Regions from separate parts of the Paenibacillus antri genome, predicted to be linked through region 2. Evidence: riboswitches for the same ligand, from Rfam matches in the RefSeq annotation. Region 2 holds a riboswitch; each other region holds the start of a gene.
What was found. Region 2 has a riboswitch for ZMP and ZTP ahead of rpiB (ribose 5-phosphate isomerase B). Riboswitches for the same ligand answer to the same signal wherever they lie in the genome.

Region 1: it holds a riboswitch for ZMP and ZTP, as region 2 does, so the genes downstream of both, FE782_RS24895 (bifunctional 5,10-methylenetetrahydrofolate dehydrogenase/5,10-methenyltetrahydrofolate cyclohydrolase) here and rpiB (ribose 5-phosphate isomerase B) in region 2, are expected to answer to the same signal.
Region 3: it holds a riboswitch for ZMP and ZTP, as region 2 does, so the genes downstream of both, FE782_RS15155 (trimeric intracellular cation channel family protein) here and rpiB (ribose 5-phosphate isomerase B) in region 2, are expected to answer to the same signal.

Annotation. Positions count from the first base shown of each region.
Region 1 is NZ_VCIW01000020.1:141,759-149,457, reverse strand. It holds gene FE782_RS24905 (adenylosuccinate synthase) at 1-350, shown strand, start outside; gene FE782_RS24900 (DUF3221 domain-containing protein) at 428-919, shown strand; ZMP/ZTP riboswitch at 968-1,046, shown strand; gene FE782_RS24895 (bifunctional 5,10-methylenetetrahydrofolate dehydrogenase/5,10-methenyltetrahydrofolate cyclohydrolase) at 1,104-1,988, shown strand; gene FE782_RS24890 (cellulase family glycosylhydrolase) at 2,036-3,760, opposite strand; gene arfA (arabinosylfuranosidase ArfA) at 3,995-5,503, opposite strand; gene FE782_RS24880 (AraC family transcriptional regulator) at 5,916-7,699, shown strand, end outside.
Region 2 is NZ_VCIW01000014.1:17,074-24,772, reverse strand. It holds gene ymzB (protein YmzB) at 1-253, shown strand, start outside; gene FE782_RS19290 (endonuclease/exonuclease/phosphatase family protein) at 316-1,125, opposite strand; gene glyA (serine hydroxymethyltransferase) at 1,239-2,486, opposite strand; gene FE782_RS19280 (TIGR01440 family protein) at 2,503-3,081, opposite strand; gene rpiB (ribose 5-phosphate isomerase B) at 3,103-3,561, opposite strand; ZMP/ZTP riboswitch at 3,640-3,720, opposite strand; gene FE782_RS19270 (low molecular weight protein arginine phosphatase) at 3,756-4,337, opposite strand; gene FE782_RS19265 (manganese efflux pump MntP) at 4,406-4,966, opposite strand; gene FE782_RS19260 (L-threonylcarbamoyladenylate synthase) at 5,057-6,148, opposite strand; gene spoIIR (stage II sporulation protein R) at 6,302-7,030, opposite strand; gene prmC (peptide chain release factor N(5)-glutamine methyltransferase) at 7,125-7,699, opposite strand, start outside.
Region 3 is NZ_VCIW01000009.1:121,563-129,261, reverse strand. It holds gene pheT (phenylalanine--tRNA ligase subunit beta) at 1-1,899, opposite strand, end outside; gene pheS (phenylalanine--tRNA ligase subunit alpha) at 1,915-2,949, opposite strand; gene FE782_RS15165 (sulfite exporter TauE/SafE family protein) at 3,295-4,056, opposite strand; gene FE782_RS15160 (alpha/beta-type small acid-soluble spore protein) at 4,421-4,642, shown strand; gene FE782_RS15155 (trimeric intracellular cation channel family protein) at 4,708-5,340, opposite strand; ZMP/ZTP riboswitch at 5,404-5,482, opposite strand; gene FE782_RS15150 (Sec-independent protein translocase family protein) at 5,629-5,778, opposite strand; gene FE782_RS33305 (helix-turn-helix domain-containing protein) at 5,767-5,916, shown strand; gene FE782_RS15140 (CBO0543 family protein) at 5,949-6,533, opposite strand; gene FE782_RS32910 (YjcZ family sporulation protein) at 6,686-6,793, opposite strand; gene FE782_RS15135 (ATP-dependent DNA ligase) at 7,158-7,699, opposite strand, start outside.

The DNA of each region.
Region 1 (7,699 bases), on a different contig from region 2:
TCGACGCCGTCGCGACGCGGTACGGATGCCGGCTGCAAGGGGCGACCGAGGTCGCGCTGACGAACCTCGACGTGCTCGGGTACTTGGACCGCCTCCCGGTATGCACGGCGTATCGCCTGGAAGACGGCCGCGTCGTCGGGCGCTTCCCGACGACCGGAGCGTTGGAGAAGGCCGCTCCGGTGCTCGAGACGCTCGACGGTTGGCTTTGCGACATCGCAGACTGCCGAACGTTCGAGGCGCTTCCGCCCGCGGCAAGGCGGTACGTCGAATTCGTCGAGTCGTCGATCGGCGTTCCGGTTTCGTACGTATCCGTCGGTCCCCGGCGGGAACAACTCATTCGGCGGCGGTAAACCTTCGAGCGGAACGCAACCCTTTTCCCGAAAAGATCGTCTAGGGGTATATCGGTAGCCTTGGAAAGAGGGATGGGATGAGCGCGTTTCGCCGTACGTCGGTTTGGATTTTGGCGCTGTCGTTGTTGTCGGCCGCGACGATCGCGGGGTGCCGGGGGACGTTCGAGGATCGAGCCGTCGGGCCGCCTCCAGGGATCGAAGGGTATGTCGTGAAGAAGCAGGACGATCGTATGTTGGTCGTCGCGGCGGATCGCTCGGCGATCTGGTTTTCCTCGGCGCCGAGGAAGGCGAAGGTCGGTCAGAGGGTGCAGGTGTGGTACGGCGAATCGCAAGAATCGTACCCGGCGCGGGCGAAAGCCGATCGCGCGACGATCGTCCTCAGCCCGAAGCCGTCCGGCGCGGATTTATCGGAGGCGGACGCGGTGCGGGAAGCGCTGCGGGCTTACGAATCCGCGGCGGTCCCGGTCGTTCGCCAAGCCGAGTACGACGCGGCGCTCGATCAATGGAGCGTCACGATCGGAGTCGAAGACGCGGAGAAGGTCGAACGGGTGAAGGACGCACCGGAATAAAACGGTCGTTGCTTCGGCGGGAATCTCGAACTATAATATAGGAAACTTAAGGGCATGCGTAACTGGCGTAACGTGGATACCACGGGGGAGCGCATGGCGACAACGGCCGAACGCCTGGGCAGAGGTAAGGGGGAAACCCCTTGCCTCTTTCTGTTTTCTTACACCTTCGAAGGGATGGGATCGAATGAGAGAACAACCGTTGATCTTGGACGGGAACGCGGTGGCTGCGGCCATCAAGGAGAAGCTGGCGGCGCGGATCGGGGCGCTTGCGGAGCGCGGCGTCGTGCCGCGGCTCGCGACGATTCTGGTCGGAGACGATCCGTCGTCGGCGACGTATGTGAAGATGAAGGGCAATGCATGCAGGAGGCTGGGAATCGATTCCGTCCGCGTCGACCTGCCGGAGGCGACGACGACGGAAGAGCTCGTCGACGTCATCCGCCGCTTGAACGACGACCCGGCGGTTCACGGCATTCTGCTTCAGCACCCTGTACCGCATGGCATCGACGAGCGAGCGGCGTTCGAAGCGATCGCGATCGAGAAGGACGTCGACGGCGTGACGACGCTCGGCTTCGCGAGGAATGCGTTCGGCTTCGCGGACTTCCCGTCCTGCACGCCGGCGGCGATCGTGTCGATTCTGGATTATTACAACCTACCCATAGAGGGGAAGCACGCCGTCGTCATCGGAAGAAGTCCGATCCTCGGGAAGCCGGTGTCCGTCATGCTGCTGAATCGGAACGCTACCGTGACGATCTGCCACTCCAAGACGGAGCGGCTTCCGGACGTCGTCGGCGCCGGGGACATCGTCGTCGCGGCGGTCGGCAAGCCGAAGTTCGTGCAAGGCGATTGGATCAAGCCCGGCGCAGTCGTCCTCGATGCCGGCTACAATCCGGGCAACGTCGGCGACGTCGACTTCGACGCGTGCCTTTCGAACGCCTCGGCGATCACCCCCGTTCCGGCGGGCGTCGGTCCGGTCACGATCGCGACGCTGCTGAAGCACACCGTAGACGCGGCGGAGAAGCGAGCGAACGAAAATCGAACGAAAATCGAACCGCATTATAAGATCATATGAGCGCAAAAAAGTGGGGACCGTCTCCGGATGAGACAGTCCCCTTCGGCTCATTCCGCCGCGTTCCCCGTTACGGATTCGCCGGCTTTCGTTATCGTGTACGCGACCTTCTCCCCGCTCCAGAAATGGAACGTCAGCAGCACTTCGCCGTCGTTCACTTCCTTGAAGAAGTTCGGCGTCAGCTTGATCTCGTTCGCGTCGTACGACGGCGAGAACGCGTACGCGAATTCCTTGAACGACGTCCAGTTTTGCGGGCCGGCGTTGCCTCCCGCCGCGTATACGGCTTCCATCGTCGCCAAGCGATCGCCATGGAACGCGGTCGGGATCGAGAACGACTCCGTCGTGCCCGTCGCGTCCTCAAGAACCGGCGAATCGAAGACGATGACGTCGAACGTCCAATCCGCGCCGCGGTTGAAGTCCGCGGCCAACTCCGCGCGTTCCCCGTATTCCCCCGACGCGGTCAGCTCCGACAGCAAGGCGGCCTTCACCGTCAACGCATTGCCGTCGAACGCGTAATCCTCGCCTCGGCGCAGCTGCTTTCCGTCGTGACGAAGACCGACCAATCGTCTGTCGTTCAAGTCGAACGCGATGACGGCATCCTGCGTCTCCTCGCCTTTACGCACGAAGATCAAATCGGTTTCCGCGGTCGCGGAACGCGCCTTCCAGCTGGCTTTCAGCATATCGATCAGCTGCGGGTCGTTCCATTCCAGCTCGGTTCGGTTCAGGTGCTGTCCGTTGTCCCACAGCATATGGGTAATGCCCCGCTCCTGCACGTAATGAAGCAGAAACTCGAAAAACTTCAGCTTTTCGCCTTGCTCGATCGTTCCCGTATGGTTATCGAAGCCAAGCAGACCGTATTCGCCCAAGACGACCGGAATGCCTTGGGACACGAACGTGGTATAGACACGATCGAACGTTTGAACGACGTCGTTCTTCGTCTCTTCGTTGAATCGGGTGAAGCCGGCGATGTTGACGCTGAACGGCCAGAACCCGTAATAGTGGACGGTGGCGATCAGGTTCGGGTCGTCGAGCGCTTCGAACGTGTCGACCAGCGCGTCGAGCCGATCTTGGTTCGCGTTCGTCTCGAGCGTCGGCAGCACGAGCGGGCGATCGGCGTTGTTGCCGCCGGAGGCGCGCACGATGTCGTGGAAGGAGGCGTTCAGCTCGTTCAGCATCGCGAAGTGCGCCTCGCCGGCTTCGCCCCAGCCATCGGAGAAGCGCGGCTCGTTGATGCTTTCGAACGACAGCTTGTTCGAATGATGTTTGAACCGCTCGGCGATCTGCGTCCACGCGGCGTTGAAGCGGGCGAGCACGGTGTCGCGGTCGGCGCCCATGCCGTTCACCCAGAGCCAAGAATCATGGTGCAGGTTGATCATGACGTACAGCCCTGCGTCCAGCGACCAGTCGACGACTTCCTCGACGCGGTCCATGAACGCCGGATCGATCGCGTAATCCGGAGCTTCGCCCATCCGATGATCCCACGTGATCGGGATGCGAATGCTGTTGTAGCCTTCCTTGGCGATGTGCCGAATGAGCTCTTGCGTCACGCGCGGGTTGCCCCACGACGTCTCGTCTTCGCCGGTCGCGTCGAACGTGTTGCCGAGATTCCACCCGGGCTGCATCGCGTCGACGTACGATTGCATCTCGCTCTTCGGGACGACGATCTCGTCGCGCTTCTCCTCGGAAGCCGCGCCGGCGCCGGCGGCGGGGGCGAGCAGGCCGAACAGGAGAGATAACGTCAATGCCATACCGGTAAGCTTCCGTGTCGATAACATGTGTTGCACGTACCTCCTCTAGGATGTAAGTAGAATGATGACAGCTTTGAAACTCGCGCGAAGTCCCTCCTCTCATCTTTGGAAAGCGCTGTCAGAAAGCGGTAACAAGAAATACTCTAACATAGTTGAAAATGGGGCAGAATCCCAAAAATTAGAGGTGAAATCATGTGGAAATTATAGGATGCGTACGTGCGATAAAAAAATCCGCCGACCAATCGTCGGCGGATCGCTGCATTATTTCGTCCGGAGGCGGATGACGTTCCAGGACGCCTTGCCGAGCGTCGCGAGGACGCGGGAGCCGTCGACCGACGCGTTCCCGTTCGCGTGCGGGCGGACGTTATCGGGGGCGGACGCCGTGTTGACGGCCTTCAGGTCGTCGTTTTCCAACACGAGATGTTCGATCAGGTTGCACGCCCCGAAGCTGCGCAAATCCGCTTCGAACGCCAGCGACTCCTCCAAGTGGCGGTTGACGGCGAAGATCGTCACTTCGTTCGACTCCTCGTTATGCACCGCAACGCTCTCCAGGTAAGGAACGTCGGTAATATCCTTCGTGTCGTACTTGTCGGAACGCACGAGCGGGACGAGCGCTTGCCCGCGGCCGTACACGGAGGCGTGCAAGTACGGGTAGTAAATCGTCTGGGCCCAAGCGGGACCGCCGTTCTGCGTCATGATCGGAGCGATGACGTTCACGAGTTGAGCGAGACAAGCCATCTTCACGCGATCCGCATGCTTGAGCAGGCTGATCAGCATGCATCCGACGACGAGCGCGTCCTCCATCGTATATACGTCTTCGAGCTGCGGCGGAGCGACTTGCCAAGGCTCGAGCTTCTTATCCGATTCGTGGCTGTGGAACCAGACGTTCCATTCGTCGAAGGAGAGGAACATCTTCTTCTTGCTGCGTTTCTTCGCTTTGACGTAATCGCAGATCGCCGTCACGCTGTCGATGAATTCGTCCATCTGCAGGGAGCGGGCGAGGAACGTCGGGGTGTCGTTCTCCGCGTTGCCGTAGTAAGTATGCAGCGAAAGGTACTCGACGTGCTCGTACGTATGGTCGAGCACCGTCGCTTCCCAGTCGGCGAACGTCTTCATGCCGAGCGCGGAGCTGCCGCAGGCGACCAATTCGATGGTAGGGTCGGTCCACTTCATGACCTTGGCGGCTTCTTGCGCGAGCCGGCCGTATTCGTGCGCCGTCTTGTGGCCGATCTGCCAAGGGCCGTCCATCTCGTTGCCGAGGCACCACGTCTTGATCTTGTGCGGCTCGCGGTAGCCGTGGCTGACGCGCAGATCGCTCCAGTAGCTGCCGGACGGATGGTTCGCGTATTCGACGACATTGCGCGCGTCCTCGATGCCTTGCGTGCCGAGATTGATCGCCCACATCACTTCGGAGCCGGCCGCCTTCGACCAGTCCGCGAATTCGTTCAGGCCGAACAAGTTCGGTTCGACGGTGCGCCAAGCGAGCTCGAGCCGCTTCGGCCGGTCCGCGACCGGGCCGATGCCGTCCTTCCAGTCGTAGCCGGAGACGAAGTTGCCGCCCGGATAACGGACGATCGGCACGCGGAGGTCGCGGACGAGCTTCAAGACGTCCTTGCGGAAGCCTCGCTCGTCCGCCTCGGGATGGCCGGGCTCGTAGATGCCGCCGTATACGGCGCGCCCCAAGTGTTCGATGAACGAGCCGTATAAGCGGTCGTCGACCTTGCCGATGACGAAGTCTTTGTCGACGATCATTGATGCGGATTTGGTCATGATCTGCAGCCTCCATGAATTAATAAAATTATTAATTTAGTCAATAAATAACCTATAATTATTAAACAATATTTCATGGATTTATGCAATAATGAAATCATATAGGCGGTATTTTTCAATTAATTAATGTGTTTATTAATTCATTATAAAGTGCACCCGGTTTTTCAACCGGTGCAAAAAAGTACTATTGCCGGGGAAACGCGCGATCCCTAAAATACATGACAAACGAATGATGATCCTAAATGGAGAAAAGCCTCGATCACTACGCGTTCATCGGATGTCCCATAATTCCTTACTCGTTATTTGCGTGAGCTCATCCTTCGTTTATACTGTTACATACAATTGATGGCAGTCGAACACGTTGAATTGTAAGCGATTTCTTAAAAATTAATTCCTGGCAGGTGATCGTTTTTTGCTGAAGCGAGTCCAAAAATACGCAATGGCCGGAAAGAAGGGAACCTTTTACTGGAAAAGCTTGATTTGGTTTTTGTTCACGACGAGCATCCCGGGGCTGATCATCGGGGGCTGCATTTATTGGTTTGCCGTCGGATCGATCGAGAAGGGCGTCAGCGAGCTTCACCAAAAGCAAATCGCGGAACGGGCGCAAAACATCGACGATCAAATGAGCTCCGTGGAATTGGATATATCGCATTGGGCGTTTAATCCGCGATTCGGGTCCAACCTGAAGGATTTCAACTTCGTGTATTACTTCAAAGAGACTTGGGACGTTACGAAAACCCTCTTCATGCTGCAGGGGTCGCATCCATTAATTGAAGAAGTACAGTTATTTATCGACCGCGACAAGCCGGTTTTATTTAAGCCGGAGTACTACGAATTGAAGGACAATGCCCTCGTCTCCGGCTTCGAACGGTTGATCGAAGAGGGTCGGAATATTTATTGGACGAATCGGCTGCCGGCTCCGGCATCCGCTACGCCGCCAGTTAACGCTCCGATCGTGCTGATTCACAAAATTCCGGGAGACAGCACGGCGCCGTTCGGCGTCATCGTCGTATCGCTGAAGCGCGACAAGGTCATGAACTTATTGAAAACGATGACGCCGTATAACGAAGGGCTGACCTTGCTTCTAGACAAGGAAGGTCGCGTCATCGTTTCGGACGATTCCGACGAGAAGGCGATAAGCGGCGCGATCAAGAGCGAAGTGATGCGGCGGAACGAACCGGCCGGCACCTTCCTATTCACCTCGGACGGGGTGACGTATTCCGTATCCTACGGAACGATGAAGCGCATCTCCTCCGACTGGACCTACATTTCCGCGGCGCCGATGACGTCGATCACATCGCCCGTCGTCGCCGTGTCCAACATGATCATTACGATCAGCGCGTCCGGCGTGCTGCTGGCTCTCCTCTTGTCATGGCTTGCCTCCCGGCGGGTGTACTCTCCCGTCGAACGGTTAATGAAGAGACTCTCGGGGGACAAGACGGGAGCGTTCCATCCGCAAGCGGTGGACGAATTTCAATTTTTGGAGAGGCAGTGGAACCATTTAACGAACGAAAGCCTTTCGCTGCGGAATCGGTTGGATGAACAACGCTCTCACGTCAGAGCCGGATTTTTGCTTCAGCTGCTTCAAGGACATCTGAATTCTTATTCGGAGCACGATTTGAAGGAACGAGTGAAGCTCTACGGATGGAACGTAGACGATCACGTGTTCCATATCGTGCATATTCAGCTTACCGGGTATGACGTTTTAACGGAACGATTCGCGCATGGGGATGAAAGCTTGGTTACGTTCGCGGCATCCAACATTATCGAAGAGCTGTCCGCCGAACGCTTCGAGCAATTCAGCGTAGTGAATTTTCATGATTTGACCGTCGGTTTATTGGTGATGTCGCCGTCGGACACCCCGGTTTCCGAACGATTGCACGCGCTTGGGGAAGAAATTACGAAGGCTGTGAATCGGATTATCAAAATGCAGGTCACGATCACGATCAGCGGTAAAATCGGCGGCATTCGGCACGTTCCGGATATGTTTATCGAGGTCGAGCGCGCGACCGGCTACCGGAAATTCGTCAATCAGAATCAGCTGATCGATATGGAGCATCTGCCGACGGATTCCGGAACCGACGAAATCGGGTATCCTTTCGCGTTGGAGCGGGACGTCATTCATGCGATGCGGAACGGGAATCGGGAAGAGGCGGAGCGGCTGATCACTCTTTTCCTGGAAGAAAGCCGATCCGG
Region 2 (7,699 bases):
GATGACCGTGCAGAAGGTATCGTTCCTGACCGGCAGCCCGGATCGGGACGATTACGTAGAAGAGAACCGGCTCGTCCTGTTGGGAGACGGGAAGATCGCGACGGAAGGCGACGGCGGAGCCGCGGAGCTGCCGAGGCATTCTTACGAAATTCCGCTCGGCCCTTCCTTCCGGAGCGCGATCGACGAACGGGAACTTCAGGTCTCGACGGATCGCGCGTTTTACCGCGTCGTGCCCCAAGGTCCGCCGCAATAAGGCGGACGCGCCGAAGCAAGAGCCCGGGAGCGCTTCGCTCCCGGGCTCTTCGTCGTTCGCGGCTACGTCCAACGGAAACGCGCGTATACCGGGTAATGATCCGAAGGATACCTCCCGTCGTACCTCGCCCGATCGACGGCGACCTCGACCCCCTCGGCGGCGAATCCGCGATAGTAAATGTAATCGATCGGCCGTCCCCGCTCGCCGCCCCGGAAACCGTGGAACGTCGCGCCGGCCTGATGCGCTCCGCCGGACGCGTCGTCGAACGCGTTGCGCCACCCTTCCGCTCGCAGCAAGCCCGCCACCTCGCTGTCCGGCTTCGCGTTGAAGTCGCCCGTGACCACGATCGGCCCGCCCTGCGCGATCTCGAGCGCCCGCTCCGCGACGAGCGCGATGCCCCGGCGTCTCGCCGACGCGCTGATATGATCCAGATGCGTGTTGGCCACCGTCCACCGCACGTCGGCGTTCGACGTCGAGCGGAGCATCGCCCACGTGCAGATGCGAGGGAAGGCCGCTCCCCAGGCGCGGCTGCCGGGCCGCTCCGGTCGCTCCGACAGCCAGAACGTGCCGGAAGCTTCCGGCGTCCATCGATCCGCCCGGTACAAAATCGCGTTCGTCTCGTCGAGCCCGCCGCCTCGGCGCCCTTCCCCGAGCCATGCGTAGCCCGGCAGCAGCGCGGTCAACTCCCGCAGCATCGGAAGCGAGCCTTCCTGGGTGCCGACGACGTCCGCGTCCGCCGCGGCGATCGCCGCCGCCGCGCTCCTCTTCCGATAGCGCCACGCGTTGCGACCGTCGACCCACGTCGCGCGGCGCAGGTTGAACGTCATCGCTACGGCGGCGAATTCGAGCTTCGGCGTAACCGTCGTTTCCATGCATGCGCCTCCTCGTGCGATCGGCTTTATTCCCCGGGCAATGGCAGCCGTTAGGCAAAGAAGACCCTTCCCGCCCCGCGGAAAAGGTCCCTCTTCGTATATTCTAGCTTCGCTTAATACGACATATTCGGGTACAACGGATATTGCGCCGTCAAATCGCGAACCATGCCGCGGGCCGAATCGAGCGTCGCCGCGTCGTTCGGATTCTTCAACGTCGTCGCGATGATCGTCGCGATCGTGCGCATCGCGTCGACGCCCATGCCGCGCGTCGTGACCGCCGGCGTGCCGATGCGGATGCCGGACGTGATCATCGGGCCGGCCGGGTCGTTCGGGATCGCGTTCTTGTTGACCGTGATGCCGATTTCGTCGAGCAGCTTCTCGGCGACCTTGCCCGTAATGTTAAGCGACTGCAGGTCCACCAGCATCAAGTGGTTGTCCGTGCCGCCGGAGACGAGCGGAATGCCTTCGGCGAGGAATTGCTCCGCCATCGCCTTAGCGTTCGTTACGATGTTCTGCGCGTACGTCTTGAAGTCCGGACGGAGCGCTTCGCCGAACGCGACGCCCTTCGCCGCGATGATGTGCATGAGCGGACCGCCTTGCGTGCCCGGGAAGACAGCCTTGTCGATCGCTTGCGCCCACGGCTTGCGGCACAGGATGAGGCCGCCGCGCGGACCGCGCAGCGTCTTGTGCGTCGTGCTCGTCACGAAGTGCGCGTGCGGCACCGGGCTCGGGTGCATGCCGCCGGCGACGAGTCCCGCGATATGCGCCATGTCGACCATGAACAAGGCGCCGACGTCTTGCGCGATGGAGCTGAGCGCTTCGAAGTCGATGATGCGCGGGTACGCCGACGCGCCCGCGACGATCATCCGCGGCATATGCTTGAACGCGAGCTTGCGCACCTTGTCGTAATCGATCGTGTGCGTGTCGTCTTCAACACCGTAAGGCACGAAGTTATACAAGATGCCGGACGCGTTGACCGGGCTGCCGTGCGTCAGGTGACCGCCGTGCGCCAGGTTCATGCCGAGCACCGTGTCGCCCGGCTTCAGCGCCGCGAGGTAGACGGCGAGGTTCGCCTGCGCGCCGGAGTGCGGCTGCACGTTCGCGTGCTCCGCGCCGAACAGCTGCTTCACGCGGTCGCGCGCGAGATCCTCGGCGACGTCGACGTATTCGCAGCCGCCGTAGTATCGGCGGCCCGGATAGCCTTCCGCGTATTTGTTCGTCAACACGGAGCCCATCGCTTCGAGGACGGCTTCGCTGACGATATTTTCCGATGCGATCAATTCGATGTTGTCCCGCTGGCGGCCGAGCTCGAGGCCCATCGCCTTCAGCATGTCCGGATCTTGCGCTCTCAAGTGTTCCATCGTATTCTCCATCTCCCTATTCTTCTTTCGTATTCGTCGGTTGTTCTATGACGTAGACGGCGCGCGCGCCGCCGATCAGCTTCGGCCGCGCGTACGCCGCGTTCACTCTGGCTTCCCCGATGCGGCGGACGGCCGGTCGGAACGGCACCGCCACCTTGCGCAGATGCATCCCGATCAACGTCTCCCCGATGTCGATCCCGGCATGCGCCGCGATCTCCTCGACCATGACCGCGCCTTGGACGTTCCGGTACGCGTACGACGCCATCGCGCCGCCCGCCTTCGGCACCGGTACGACGGTCACCGGCTCGAGGCCGTATCGCTCGGCCGCATCCGGTTCGACGACCAGCGCGCGATTCAGATGCTCGCAGCATTGATACGCCACATAGATGCCCGTCTCGCGCCGAAATCGCTGCAGCCCGTCGAACAGCGCCGCCGCGACGTCCGACGCGCCCGCCGTGCCGATGCGGCTCCCGAGCACCTCGCTCGTGCTGACGCCGACGACGAACAACCGCCCTGCGGTCAATCCCCCCGCCTGCGCCGTCTCCATCGCCGTCCGGTATACATCCTCCGCCCAACGTTCGCGATCCGTCGTCATGTTCGCACCGCCTTGCTTGATTTATGGATGAAGGTTCGACTGCGCTTCCAGCGCGCACACCTTGCCGATCCGATTCTTATGCCGCTCCCCTTGCGAAAACTCGGTCGCGAGCCACGTGCCGACGATTTCCTGCGCCAGTCCCGGCCCGATTACGCGCTCGCCCATCGCGAGAACGTTGGTATCGTTATGCTCCCGCGTCGCCTTCGCCGAAAAGACGTCGTGCACGAGCGCGCAGCGGATGCCCGGCACCTTGTTCGCCGCGATCGACATGCCGATGCCCGTGCCGCAAATCAGAATGCCTCGGTCGGCCTTGCCCGACACGACTTGATTGCACACCGCCGACGCGAAGTCGGGATAGTCGACCGATTCCGGCCCGTGCGCGCCGAAATCCTCCAGCTCATGCCCCAGGGAACGAATGAACTCGAGCAGCTCCGCCTTGAGCCGATAGCCGGCGTGATCCGCTCCGATCGCGATCTTCATCTGAACCGCCTCCTCTTCTTCTGAGCCATATTATACCCCAAACGGCAAAAAAGAGCATACGACGGAAACGTTCCGTCCATGCTCTGCCCAGGCGACCGGCCGTATGTCCCGATGCTCCAATGTGGTACTCCACAAATGTCGCCAGTTACATCGGGTTCCATTCGAAATATGGTGCTTCCATCATACCGCATCCGTCATTCGCTGTAAAGACGATCCAACGCCGCCGCGATCGCGGTTTCGATCTCGTCGGCCGTCTTCTCGTAGCGCGCGCGGCTGCCTCCGATCGGGTCCTGCACGTCCGGATTCGGCAGCCGCCGATCCAGCTCGTACAGCTTCTCCCGCTCTTCGTTCGAAATCTGCTGCCCGAGCGCGAGGCGCATCTGCAGCTCGGCCGCGAGCGACTCCCGCTCCGCGAACAGCGCCGCCGTCTCGGGGTCCCCGCCCGCGTATTCCTTCAGCGCGAACGTCTTCTCGACCGCATCGGGATACAATTCTAATAGATGCCGCTTATGATGCGACGTCATCGTCAAGATCAGATCGGCCCAACGTACGAGCTCCGGCGTCGCTTCGCTCGAGCGAAACCCGCTCGGGTCGACGCCCCGCTCCCGCAGCACGTCCGCGGCATGGCCCGACATCGGCTGCCCCGGGACCGCGGCCACGCCGGCCGATTTCACTTCCACGGGAACGCCCCGCGCCGCCGCCCGCTTGCGGAACAACGCTTCGGCCATCGGGCTTCGGCACGTATTACCGGTACATACCAATAAAATTCGTTTCACGCGCTTTCCACCCCCCTTGGTCTTATTTTATGTAAAACGACCAAGAAGTACAAACCGCCTCGGCCTCCTTAAATTAGGAACAACACGCCGAAGACGAGCAGCACCGCGCCTCCGAGCGCTTCGCCGTACTCGCCGATCATCTGGCCGACGCGCCGGCCGACGAGCAGCCCGACGACGGACAGCAAACCGCCCATCGCGCCGAACAGCAGCACGGTCAACGCCAGGTCCGTCGCGAACATGCCGAGCGAGACGCCGACCGACAGCGAATCGACGCTGACGCTGATCGCGAACGCCAGCAAGCCGAACAGCGACCCCGTATTGAACGACGGGGCGTCGCCCGCGCGCAGCGAGTTGTAAATCATGTGTCCGCCCAAGACGACGAGCAGGCCGCCGCCGATCATGGACGCGACGCCGCCGAGCAGTACGCTGACGTACTGGCCCATGAATAGGCCGACGAGCGGCATGATGACGTGGAACGCGGCGATCGCGGCGCTGATTCTCGCCACGTGCAGCAGACGAATGCCCTTCATTCCGATGCCGACGCATAACGAGAACGCGTCCATGCCGAGCGCGACGGCGATCAGGAGGATCGTCGTCGTCGACCCAAGATGTTCCGTTATATCCGCCAAGCCTTCCCCCTCCTGTCCCTTCTTTCCCATGCTTATGCGGACAAGAACGGATGTATGTCCGGGGGGAAAGGACCGACGGGGAAGGCGTGATTATACGGTGACGATGCGGTTGCCGGCCGCCTTGCGCAGCCGATTCATGAAGGCGAGGCCGAGGCCGGACGGATCGACGGCCTCGGCGTACAGCCGCTCGATGGCTGCGGCGTCGCAGTCTCTGAGGGCGGCGTACAGCCGATGCGCCGCCGTCGCCGCGTCGCCCGGCGTCTCCGCGAGGGCGACGAGCTTGGCCGCGCCGCGATACGCGGGGGCGGCGCCGGGGGCGGGCGCGAACGCGAGCACGGCCGCGCGCGCACCGGCCGCGGCGTCCTCGTCGAGCCGCGCCTGGATGTAGGCGCGTACGGCGTCGCCCGCGCCTTCCACGACGATCAGCCGCCCCTTAGGCGCGTAGTGCTTATATTTGACGCCGGGCGACCGCGGTGCGGCGGCGTCCGGCGCTTCGGCGTCGCCCGCGTCCACCGACGCCACGACGAAGCCGGCGGCCGCGAGCGCCTCCGCCGACACCCCGCCGGGGCGCAGCACGCGCACGGCCCCGCTCGGACGGTCGACCAGGACGACGGTCGACTCCAGCCCCACGTCGGCGGCGCCCCCGTCGACGATGCCGTCGATGCGGCCGTTCAGGTCCTCGCGCACATGCTCCGCGCGCGTCGGGCTCGGCCGCCCGGATCGGTTGGCGCTCGGCGCCGCCACCGGCACCTCCGAGAGCGCGATCAACTCGCGCGCGATCGGGTGCGACGGCAGCCGCACCGCCACCGTGTCGAGCCCCGCCGTCACGCGGGGCGACACCGCGCCGGGCCGAGCCGGCAGCACGATCGTCAGCGGCCCCGGCCAGAACGTCTCCATGAGCCGACGCTCGACCGGCCCGACCTCCGACGCCAGCGCCTCGGCCGCCTCGATCGTCGCCACGTGTACGATAAGCGGATTGTCGGACGGCCGTCCCTTCGCGACGAAGATGCGTTCCACCGCGGCCGTGCTTCGCGCGTCGGCCCCGACCCCGTACACGGTTTCCGTCGGGAACGCGACGAGCCCCCCGTCCCGTAAACGCGCGGAAGCCTCCAGCAGCTGCTCCCGGAGGCTAGAGTCGTTGCGCGCGTCCACGCGCCACAATTTCGTTCGAATGTCGGACATATCATGCCCCTCTTCCGTATCAACGTTCCATATCGCCAGTATATCACAGCCGGGCTCGTTCGTACTTCACATGGCGTCGACGCGGCAGCGTACCATCTCGGCGTCCTCGGCGCCGGCGCTTCGAATCGTTCCGCCCCGTGCGCCTTACGCACCTTATGCGCCGAACCAGCCGCGCACCGCGTTGACCAGATCGGAGATCAGCTCGAGCAAGAAAAACCGATATTCCACCTTCGCCTCGTCCTCGCCGTTCGCTGCGTCCGCATCGTCCGCCGCGGCATCGCCGCCTGCGCCCGCCTTGTCCGCCGAGACGACCGCGCTCGCCGCCATTACCGTCGATACGCCTGCGGCGTTCGGCGTCTCGCCCGAAGCGACGTCCACGAAGCAGAGCGGCGGGAACAGCACGCACCACCAGTTTTGCCCGAGGCCGCGGCCGATCGTGATGCGGAGCGCCTCATAATCGCCGGCCGGATACAGCTTGCCGTCGTACACCTTCGTCGGGAAGGGGACGAGCCCGAGCTCCGCCTTCGCCGAATACGCGAATCCCGCTTCCGCGGCCATGTCCGCCGTCAGCCGCTCGATCTCCGGCAGCCGCTCGCGAATCGTCTCGCGAGCTTCCTCGATCGTCTGCGGTCCCGTCGCCCATTCGTTCATCGACGCGATGACCGCGTCGCGCACGCGACGCTTCAGCGCTTGATCCGCAGGGGCATCGGAATCGGCCAGAATGCGCAGACGAATCGATTCCGCCGGAATCGTCGAATCCGATATCGCTTGCGCCTCCGCTAACACCGGATCCGCCTTGCTATATTCCCAGGATGCTACGAGCATCATGACCATGCCGACGACGAGTACGAAAGATTTCATAAAGGATGATGGTTGTTTCACGTTGGGTTGCCCCCTCTAAGACTTGTTATAATAGTCTCAGTATGGGCACCCGCCGCAATCTCTAAACCTAGCAATCTAGCATTTTTTTTCGAAGCTACTTCCGCACCCCGATTACATGACGTTCGATCCCCGCGTAATCCTCCACGATCGACACGTCCGTCCACCGCCCCGCCGCTTGGAGCAGCTTCGCCAAGTCGCGGGCTTGTCCGAGTCCGCATTCGAAACCGACGATCCGCGGCCGGACGCCGAACGACGCCATCTGCGCCAGCAGCCGACGATACGGATCCAAGCCGTCCTCGCCGCCGTCGAGCGCCAGATGCGGCTCGAACTCCCGCACCTCGACCTGCAGCTCGGCCATGTCCGCCGATCGAATATACGGCGGATTCGAGACGAGAATATCGATCCCGCCGCCGCCGTACGCCTTCGCCGCCGGCTCGAGCAGGTCGCCGAGCAGAAACTCGAGCGAGGCCCCGTTCGCCTCGGCGTTGCGCCGCGCCGTCTCGAGCGCCTCCGGGCTAATGTCGCTCGCCGCGACGCGCCAAGACGGCCGCTCGGCCGCCAGCGTCACCGCGATCGCGCCGCTGCCCGTGCCGACGTCCACGACGCGCGGCGCCCCCGCGGCGCCCCACAGCTCGGTGCCGAGCAGCAGCACCCGCTCCGCGAGCAGCT
Region 3 (7,699 bases), on a different contig from region 2:
GAAGTCTACCTTCGCGCGGCCGTTGTCCGACCAATTCGCCGCCGATTTCGCGCCGGTGACGACCGCCGCAAGCGTCCGACGCTCGACCGGAAGCGACGTCAACGCGCCCGTCTCCTCCGTCAAGAACACGCTGCCGAGCTCGAACAAGGCGACGTCGTCGACGTTGCGGTTGCGGTTATGCACGACCGCCTCGAGCAAGTGCGGCAGCACGCTCGTGCGAAGGACGCTGCGGTCCTCGCTCATCGGCATCGCGAGGCGGATGCGCCCCGGCGACGCGAACAAGCCGCCGAGCGCGTCCGCGCGGCCTTCCGCCGTCAGCGAGTACGTGACGGCTTCGTGGAGCCCCGCGCCGGTGAGCGTCCGCCGCGTCTCCCGCGCCACGCGCTGCGCCTTCGTCAGCGCGCCCGGCGTCGTCGCGCCGCGCACGAGCGTCGTCGGGATGTTGTCATACCCGTACAGTCGGGCGATCTCCTCGATCAAGTCGACGTCGCGCACCATGTCGGCGCGGCGCAGCGGCGCCGTCACCTCGAGCGCGTCGCCGGAGCCCGCGACCGCGAAGCCGAGGCGCGCGAACACTTCGCGCACGTCCGATGCCGTCAGCGACGTGCCGAGCAGCTCGTTCACGCGCTCGACCGTCAGCGGCACCGTACGCGGCGCCGGCGCGTCGAGCACCGCCTCCGCGTGCCCCTGAGACGCGCGGCCGCCCGCGTACTTGCACAGCAGCGCCGTCGCCCGGTTCAGCGCCGGAATGACCGCCTCCGGGTTCACTTCCTTCTCGAACCGAAGCGACGCTTCCGAGCGCAAGCCGAGCTCGCGCGACGTGCGGCGCACGGAGCGGCCCGCGAACCGAGCCGATTCCAACAAAATCCGCGTCGTGCCCGGCGTCACTTCCGAATCGGCGCCGCCCATGACGCCGGCCAGCGCGATCCCCCGCTCGCCGTCCGTAATCAGCAGCATATGCGGCTCGAGCGCGCGGTCTTGCCCGTCGAGCGTCGTCATCCGCTCGCCCGCGCGCGCATGGCGCACGACGATGCGGCTGCCGTTGCCCGCCAGCGTATCCGCGTCGAACGCGTGCAGCGGCTGCCCGTATTCGAGCATCACGTAGTTCGTAATGTCGACCACGTTATTGATCGGACGCACGCCCGCAGCCATCAACCGGTTCTGCATCCAGAGCGGCGACGGGCCGATCGTCACGCCTTCGATCAACCGGGCCGCGTAATGCGGGCAATCCTCGCCCGCTTCGATCTCGATGCGAACCCGATCCGACGTCGTCGCGCCGCCGTCCAAGACGACGCCTTCCTCGACGTCGGGCAGCGCGACGTCGCGGCCGAGCAGCGCGCCGACCTCGTACGCGACGCCGATCATGCTGAGACAATCGCTCCGATTCGGCGTCAGATCGAGATCGAGCACCTCGTCGTCGATGCCGAGCAGCGCGACCGCGTCCGTCCCGACGTCCGTCCCTTCCGGCAGCACGAGAATGCCTTCCTGGATTTCCTTCGGCAGCAGCTTGTCGTTCAACCCCAGCTCCTTCGCCGAGCAAATCATGCCCATCGACTCGACGCCGCGCAGCTTCGCCCGCTTAATGGCCAGCCCGCCCGGGAGCGAGGCGCCTACGAGCGCGACCGGCACCTTCTGGCCCGCGGCCACGTTCGGCGCGCCGCAGACGATCTGCAGATGCTCCGCTTCGCCGACGTCCACCTTGCACACGTTCAGCTTGTCCGCGTCCGGATGCTTCTCCTTCTCCACGACATGCCCGACGACGACCTTCACGACGCCGAGATTGCGCGCCTCCACGCCGTCGACCTCGACGCCGCCGCGCGTCAGCTTCTCGGCCAGCTCCTTCGCCGAGACGCCGTTCAAGTTCACATACTGCTCCAACCATTTATACGAAACGTACATGTCGATGCTCCCCCCTTATCCTCGCGCGAACTGACTTAAGAACCGCACGTCGTTCGTGTAGAAATGCCGAATGTCTTCCACGCCGTACCGCAGCATCGCGATGCGCTCGACGCCCATGCCGAACGCGAAGCCGCTCACTTCGTTCGGGTCGTAGCCGCTCATCTCGAGCACGCGAGGATGCACCATGCCGGAGCCGAGAATTTCGAGCCAGCCCGACTGCTTGCACACGCGGCAGCCGCTGCCGCCGCACACCGCGCAGGATACGTCCACCTCGGCGCTCGGCTCCGTGAACGGGAAGAAGCTCGGCCGCATCCGGATGTTCACGTTCGCCCCGAACATCTCGCGCGCGAACTGCAGCAGCGTCCCCTTCAGATCGCTCATCCGAATGCCCTTGTCGATGACGAGCCCTTCGATCTGCATGAATTGATGCGAGTGGGTCGGATCGTCGTCGTCGCGCCGGTACACCTTGCCCGGGCAGATGATCTTGACCGGGACCTGGCCGCCCCGCGCTTCCATCGTCCGCGCCTGCACCGGCGACGTCTGCGTGCGCAGCAGCAGGTCTTCCGTGATGAAGAACGAATCCTGCATGTCGCGCGCCGGGTGATCCTTCGGCAGGTTCAGCGCCTCGAAGTTATAGTAATCGGTCTCGACCTCGGGACCTTCCGCCACCGTAAAGCCCATCCCGATGAAAATGTCTTCGATCTCCTGCACGACCTTCGTCAGCGGGTGCAGCGCCCCGTTCGGCGCCGGCCGGCCCGGCAGCGTCACGTCGATCGTCTCCGTCGCGAGACGTCGTTCCGTCTCCGCGCGGGCGAACGCCGCCGCCTTCTCGTCGATGACGCCCTCGATCGCGGCGCGGACGTCGTTCGCGACTTGGCCGATGACCGGCCGCTCCTCCGCGGATAACGCCCCCATCCCTCGCAAAATTTCCGTCAGCAATCCCTTCTTGCCGAGATACTTGACCCGCAGCTCGTTCAGCGCGTTCGGATCGTTCACGCCGGCCAATTCCTGCAGCGCCTCCGCTCGCAGCGCCTCCAACCTGTCTTTCATGGCTCATCCTCCTCGTATCGGTAAACGCAAAAAAGACCTTCTCTCCCTGTCTAAGGGACGAAAAGGTCGCGGTACCACCCTCATTCGCACCGTCTCGCGCCGAAACGCGGCGTCGACGATAGCGCACTCGATCGGCGTATAACGGCCGCCTGCCGGTCTGCCTTACGCACGCCGCCTAAGGATTAAGGCGCGGTTCGGGCGACTGCTCGGGAGAGAAGGTTCGGCTTCGGGCGACATGCGGAGCGGCTCTCAATCTTCGGCCTCTCCTCCCTGTGCAGCGCGTATCGTGCCTACTGGGCTCCGTCATTGCATGTGTTGCATATATTCAGCTATTATAGCCGACCGTCAGATCAACTTCAAGCCGCTGACGAGGATGATCGCCGCCATGAACGTACGGAGCGGCCGGCCCGGCACCTTCGCGGACAGCCGGCTGCCGAGGATGACGCCCGGCACCGAGCCGAGCAGCAGATTGAACGCCAGCGCGTAATTGATATTGCCGTACACGGCATGAATGGCGCCCGCGGCCGTCACGAGCAGGAACGCATGCAAAATATCCGTGCCGACGAGCTCCGCCGCGGTCAAGCGATACAAATATATCATCGCCAGCGCGAAGAGGCTGCCGGAGCCGATCGACGTCAGCCCGACGATGAATCCGAGAACGACGCCGATGAGGATCGTCAGCGCCCTTTTCTGAGACAACGGCTTCTCCTGCCATCGGTTCGACCCGAGCTTGCCGAAAAATTGTTTCAGAATCGTCGCGATCGCGACGACGACCAACACGATGCCGAGCGCGTGCTTCATGATCGTATCCTGATGCGCCGCGAGCGGCGGATACGCTTGCAGCAGCAGCACCGCGCCGATCGCGCTCGGGACGCTGCCGATCGCGAGATATTTCACGAGCCCCAAGTTAATCGTCTTCTGCCGGATATGCTGAATGCTTCCGAACAGCTTCGTAACCGAGTTATAGAACAGGTCCGTCGCGATCGCGACGCTGGGGGAGATCCCGATCCACATGAGCACCGGGGTCAACAAGGCCGCGCCGCCGACGCCCGTCAATCCTACGAGCGCGCCTACCAAAAAACCCATCGCTACAATTTCCGCTTCCATCGTTTCACCCCGCCCTATATAAGCATTGCTTATTGGTTGCATCAAAACCTATGATAGTGTATTCGAGGAACCTAGACGGGTGCGGGGGGCTTTACTTAAAGTATTTCTGAAAAAAAGCGCATCGCCAAGCAACCTCGCGGGCGTTCTGGGCGTGGGCGAATGCACCGGACGAATGCGAAATTTTCGATGGACCGGACGGCGATTCCGGAGAGCGGCCGGGCGTACAAGGCGGATCGTTCGGAAAATGAGGGGGCTTTTCGCCAAAGGGGTGGAAAGACAAGGAAAGAAAAAATGCGGAGACCGCTTGCATATCGTTGTCAGAATTGTCGAACAATATCTTCAAATCCAATGGAGGTGTTATCGCATGAGCAAATATTCGAACCCTAGCAGCCTGATCGTCCCGGAAGCCAATGCGGCCATGGATCAACTGAAACATCAAATCGCTCAGGAGGTCGGGGTGCAGCTGCCGCCGGACGGGTATTACGGTTATGTCTCGACTCGCGACACGGGCGCTATCGGGGGCCATATGGTTCGCAGAATGGTGCAAATCGCGGAAGAGACGTTGGCGCGCGGCGGCCGGGCGTAAGGGTTGCCTCGGCCTCCGTACATAAAAAAATCCCCGGGCCACAGTTGGCCTCGGGGATTTTTTTCTTACGCTTCTCGCTTCGCCAAACCGGACATGCCGCTCCGGAACGACCGCTTCGGCAGCTGCCATCCCTTCTTGACCGACCACATGCGAAGCGCCAGCAAGCCGGCGAACAAGACGTACATCTCCCAGCCGGTCTCGCCGAAGCCCATGGCGACGACGAGACCGCCGAGCATCGCCCAGACGCCGTACACTTCCTCGCGGAAGACGAGCGGCTTGCGCCGCGCTAGGATGTCGCGGATGACGCCGCCGCCGCAGCCGGTGAGCAGCGCCGCGATCATGACCGCCGGCAGCGGCAGTCCCTTCTGCGCGGCGAGCAAGGCGCCTTGAATGGCGAAGGCGGCGAGGCCGACGGCGTCGAAGAACACCCACTTCTGTACGTGGTTGGCCCAGAGACGCGGCGCGAAGTAGACGATCGAGCTCGCGACGAGGGCGGTGACGAGCAGATCGCCTTGCTCCCACAAGGAGCGCGTCGGCGCGTCGATCACGAGATTGCGCAGAATGCCGCCGCCGAACGCCGTCACCAGCCCGAGCGCGTACACGCCCAAGATATCGTACTCTTCTTCCATCGCCGACATCGAGCCGCTCATCGCGAACGCCACCGTGCCGATGAACGTCAACAGCTCCCATGCGAACATGGTCCATATCCCCTCTCTGTGCATGAAAAAAAAGCGTCTGACAAGGGAGTCCCCTTCCGTCAAACACTTCGCCCAGGCGTACGGCTATATCCCCGCGCGCTCCCTCGTGGTCCCCCACGCTTCGCCAGTTACGCGCGTTCGAATGCATCATGTCATAACGAATCCGGTTTTGATACACACTTAAGATATCACCGCTTACGCCGGATGTCCAGCACAATTCGCGGCACCGGCGGCATGCAAAAAATCCCTTCGATTTCTGAAGGGATTTGAGCGAATCGATCCAGCGGATTATCGTTTCTCGTTCTCGTTCTCGTTCTCGTTCTCGGCGATCATGTCCCGGGTCGCCCCCTTGAATTCGTGCAGCGTTCGCCCGAACGCGCGGCCGAGCTCGGGCAGCTCGCCAAGCAGCTGCTGCTCGGCCAAGAGATGAAGAGCCATAAGCTATGCGAACAGATCGGCTTCTCGAGCTATCCGCACTTCTGCACGCAATTCAAGAAAATAACGGGGATGACGCCCAGCGAGTATAAGCAACAGGCCAAATTGAAAAGCTCCCGTTCTTCCGCCGGATCGGTCTGATCCGACTCGCGTATGGCTGGGGCTTCTTTCGCTTAGGCCCCGGACGGCCGCGCCGCCCGGTCCTGGTATTTCGCGAAGCCTTCCGTGATCCAATACGGAATCGAGGCGAGCAGCAGGTATGCGATGAAGATATGCGCATAGTTCATCCCTTTGTATAACTGGAACAAATCCAACGCTCCCATCAGCGGCTTAACCCCGAAGGCGAAAACCAGGCTCAGACCGATCATGTACAGAAGGTAACTCTTCTTATGCCGAAGGGTGAATTGGTACAGAAGCATGTAAGACACAGGCAATAGAGACGCGTCCAATCCGAGACTGTTCGTCAAGAACGGCAACCACTTGAACGGATATTCCCATAACCCGTGCGTCGTGCCGAAGGCGTCGATGTACACGGTGATCATGTGGACCCCGAAACCGAAGAAACCGATTCGGAACGCCTTGCTCCGATCCAAGAAAATAAATAATAAGATTAACGGGGCCACGAAGATCAATATCGTCGCCCAAAATTGCCAAGTGTCGAAAGCCGAAAATGTTTGCCAATATTCAAACCAATGCGTCTTCGTCGTTACCATCTCGTCGGTGATCTTCTTCAGCGCCTCTTGCTGCTCGTCCGACATCCGGACTCCTCCTCGGGTAGCTCTCTTTTCCCTTAGATTTCGCGTCCGAGGGCGGAAATATCCGATCTCTTCGCAAATATTCGATTTTTTGAAACTAAGGAAAAAGAGCCCCGCGAAGCAAGTCGCGAGGCTCTTCCCCTTATCGATTCCGATTAATAACCCAACACCGACCGGCTGATGATCACCAACAAGATGAACAACACCAAGATCGCGCCTACGGAAGTGAATCCACCGCCTACACCGCATCCTACAGCTGCCATTTCGATCCACCCCCCTCCGTTCTTCTGCAATATACGAAGGGGACGAGAAGTGCGGGTGTGCGAACGCCCGGGGGCCATCGCCCAAAGTTTATCGAAGGGTCGCCCATCCGGCGCGCGGGCTTGTCATACGACCGCGGCGGGAGGGGGATACTCTTATTGCTATCCACTGCACCTTGTTTCGGAAGGGAGGAGCTCTCATGTCTCATCGCAATTCGCAGAAGCAGCAAAAGCGCAAGCCGCCCGGAAACAACCACGATTCCGCGGTACCGGGTTCGACGCGAAGCGGCAAGAACGATTCGTAAACGCGAAAAAAATCCCCCGCTCGCCGTCGAGGCGACCGGGGGATTGACGTTTGCTCCAGACTTCAAGCGATGAAATCCACGAACACCGGATCCCGGAGCGTTCCGCTGCGGGTCACGTTCCGCGTCTTCACCTTGGCCCGGAGCAGCGGCTCCAAATGGATGAAGTCCTTATAAGAGCCGCTCTCGATCGATCGACATACTTCGTAGAACGCCTTCTTATGCGCCGGGCTCACCCCGAACTCGATCATTCCGGCCGGCTGCAGCTCCTCCCCGTCGGGAATAGCCGCAAGCCACCCGAACTGAGACTTCCGATATCCCGTGATCACGACGTCCACGTACGTCCAATTGATGATTTTCTGCCACTTCCGCGCTCTTCGGCCCACGGCGTACCGGCTCGTCTTCTCCTTCGCCACGATGCCCTCCATTCCCCGTTCCTTGATCGATTCGAACAAGGCCGTACCGTGTCGTTCGAGGTACGGAATAATGGACAGGTTCGGGTTGTCACGAACGGTCAAGCCGGCCAAGATTTCCTTGCGCCGCATGAGGGGAAGCGAACGGAGGTCCTTCCCGCGGTACCGCAATATATCGAAGGCGATGAAGGAGA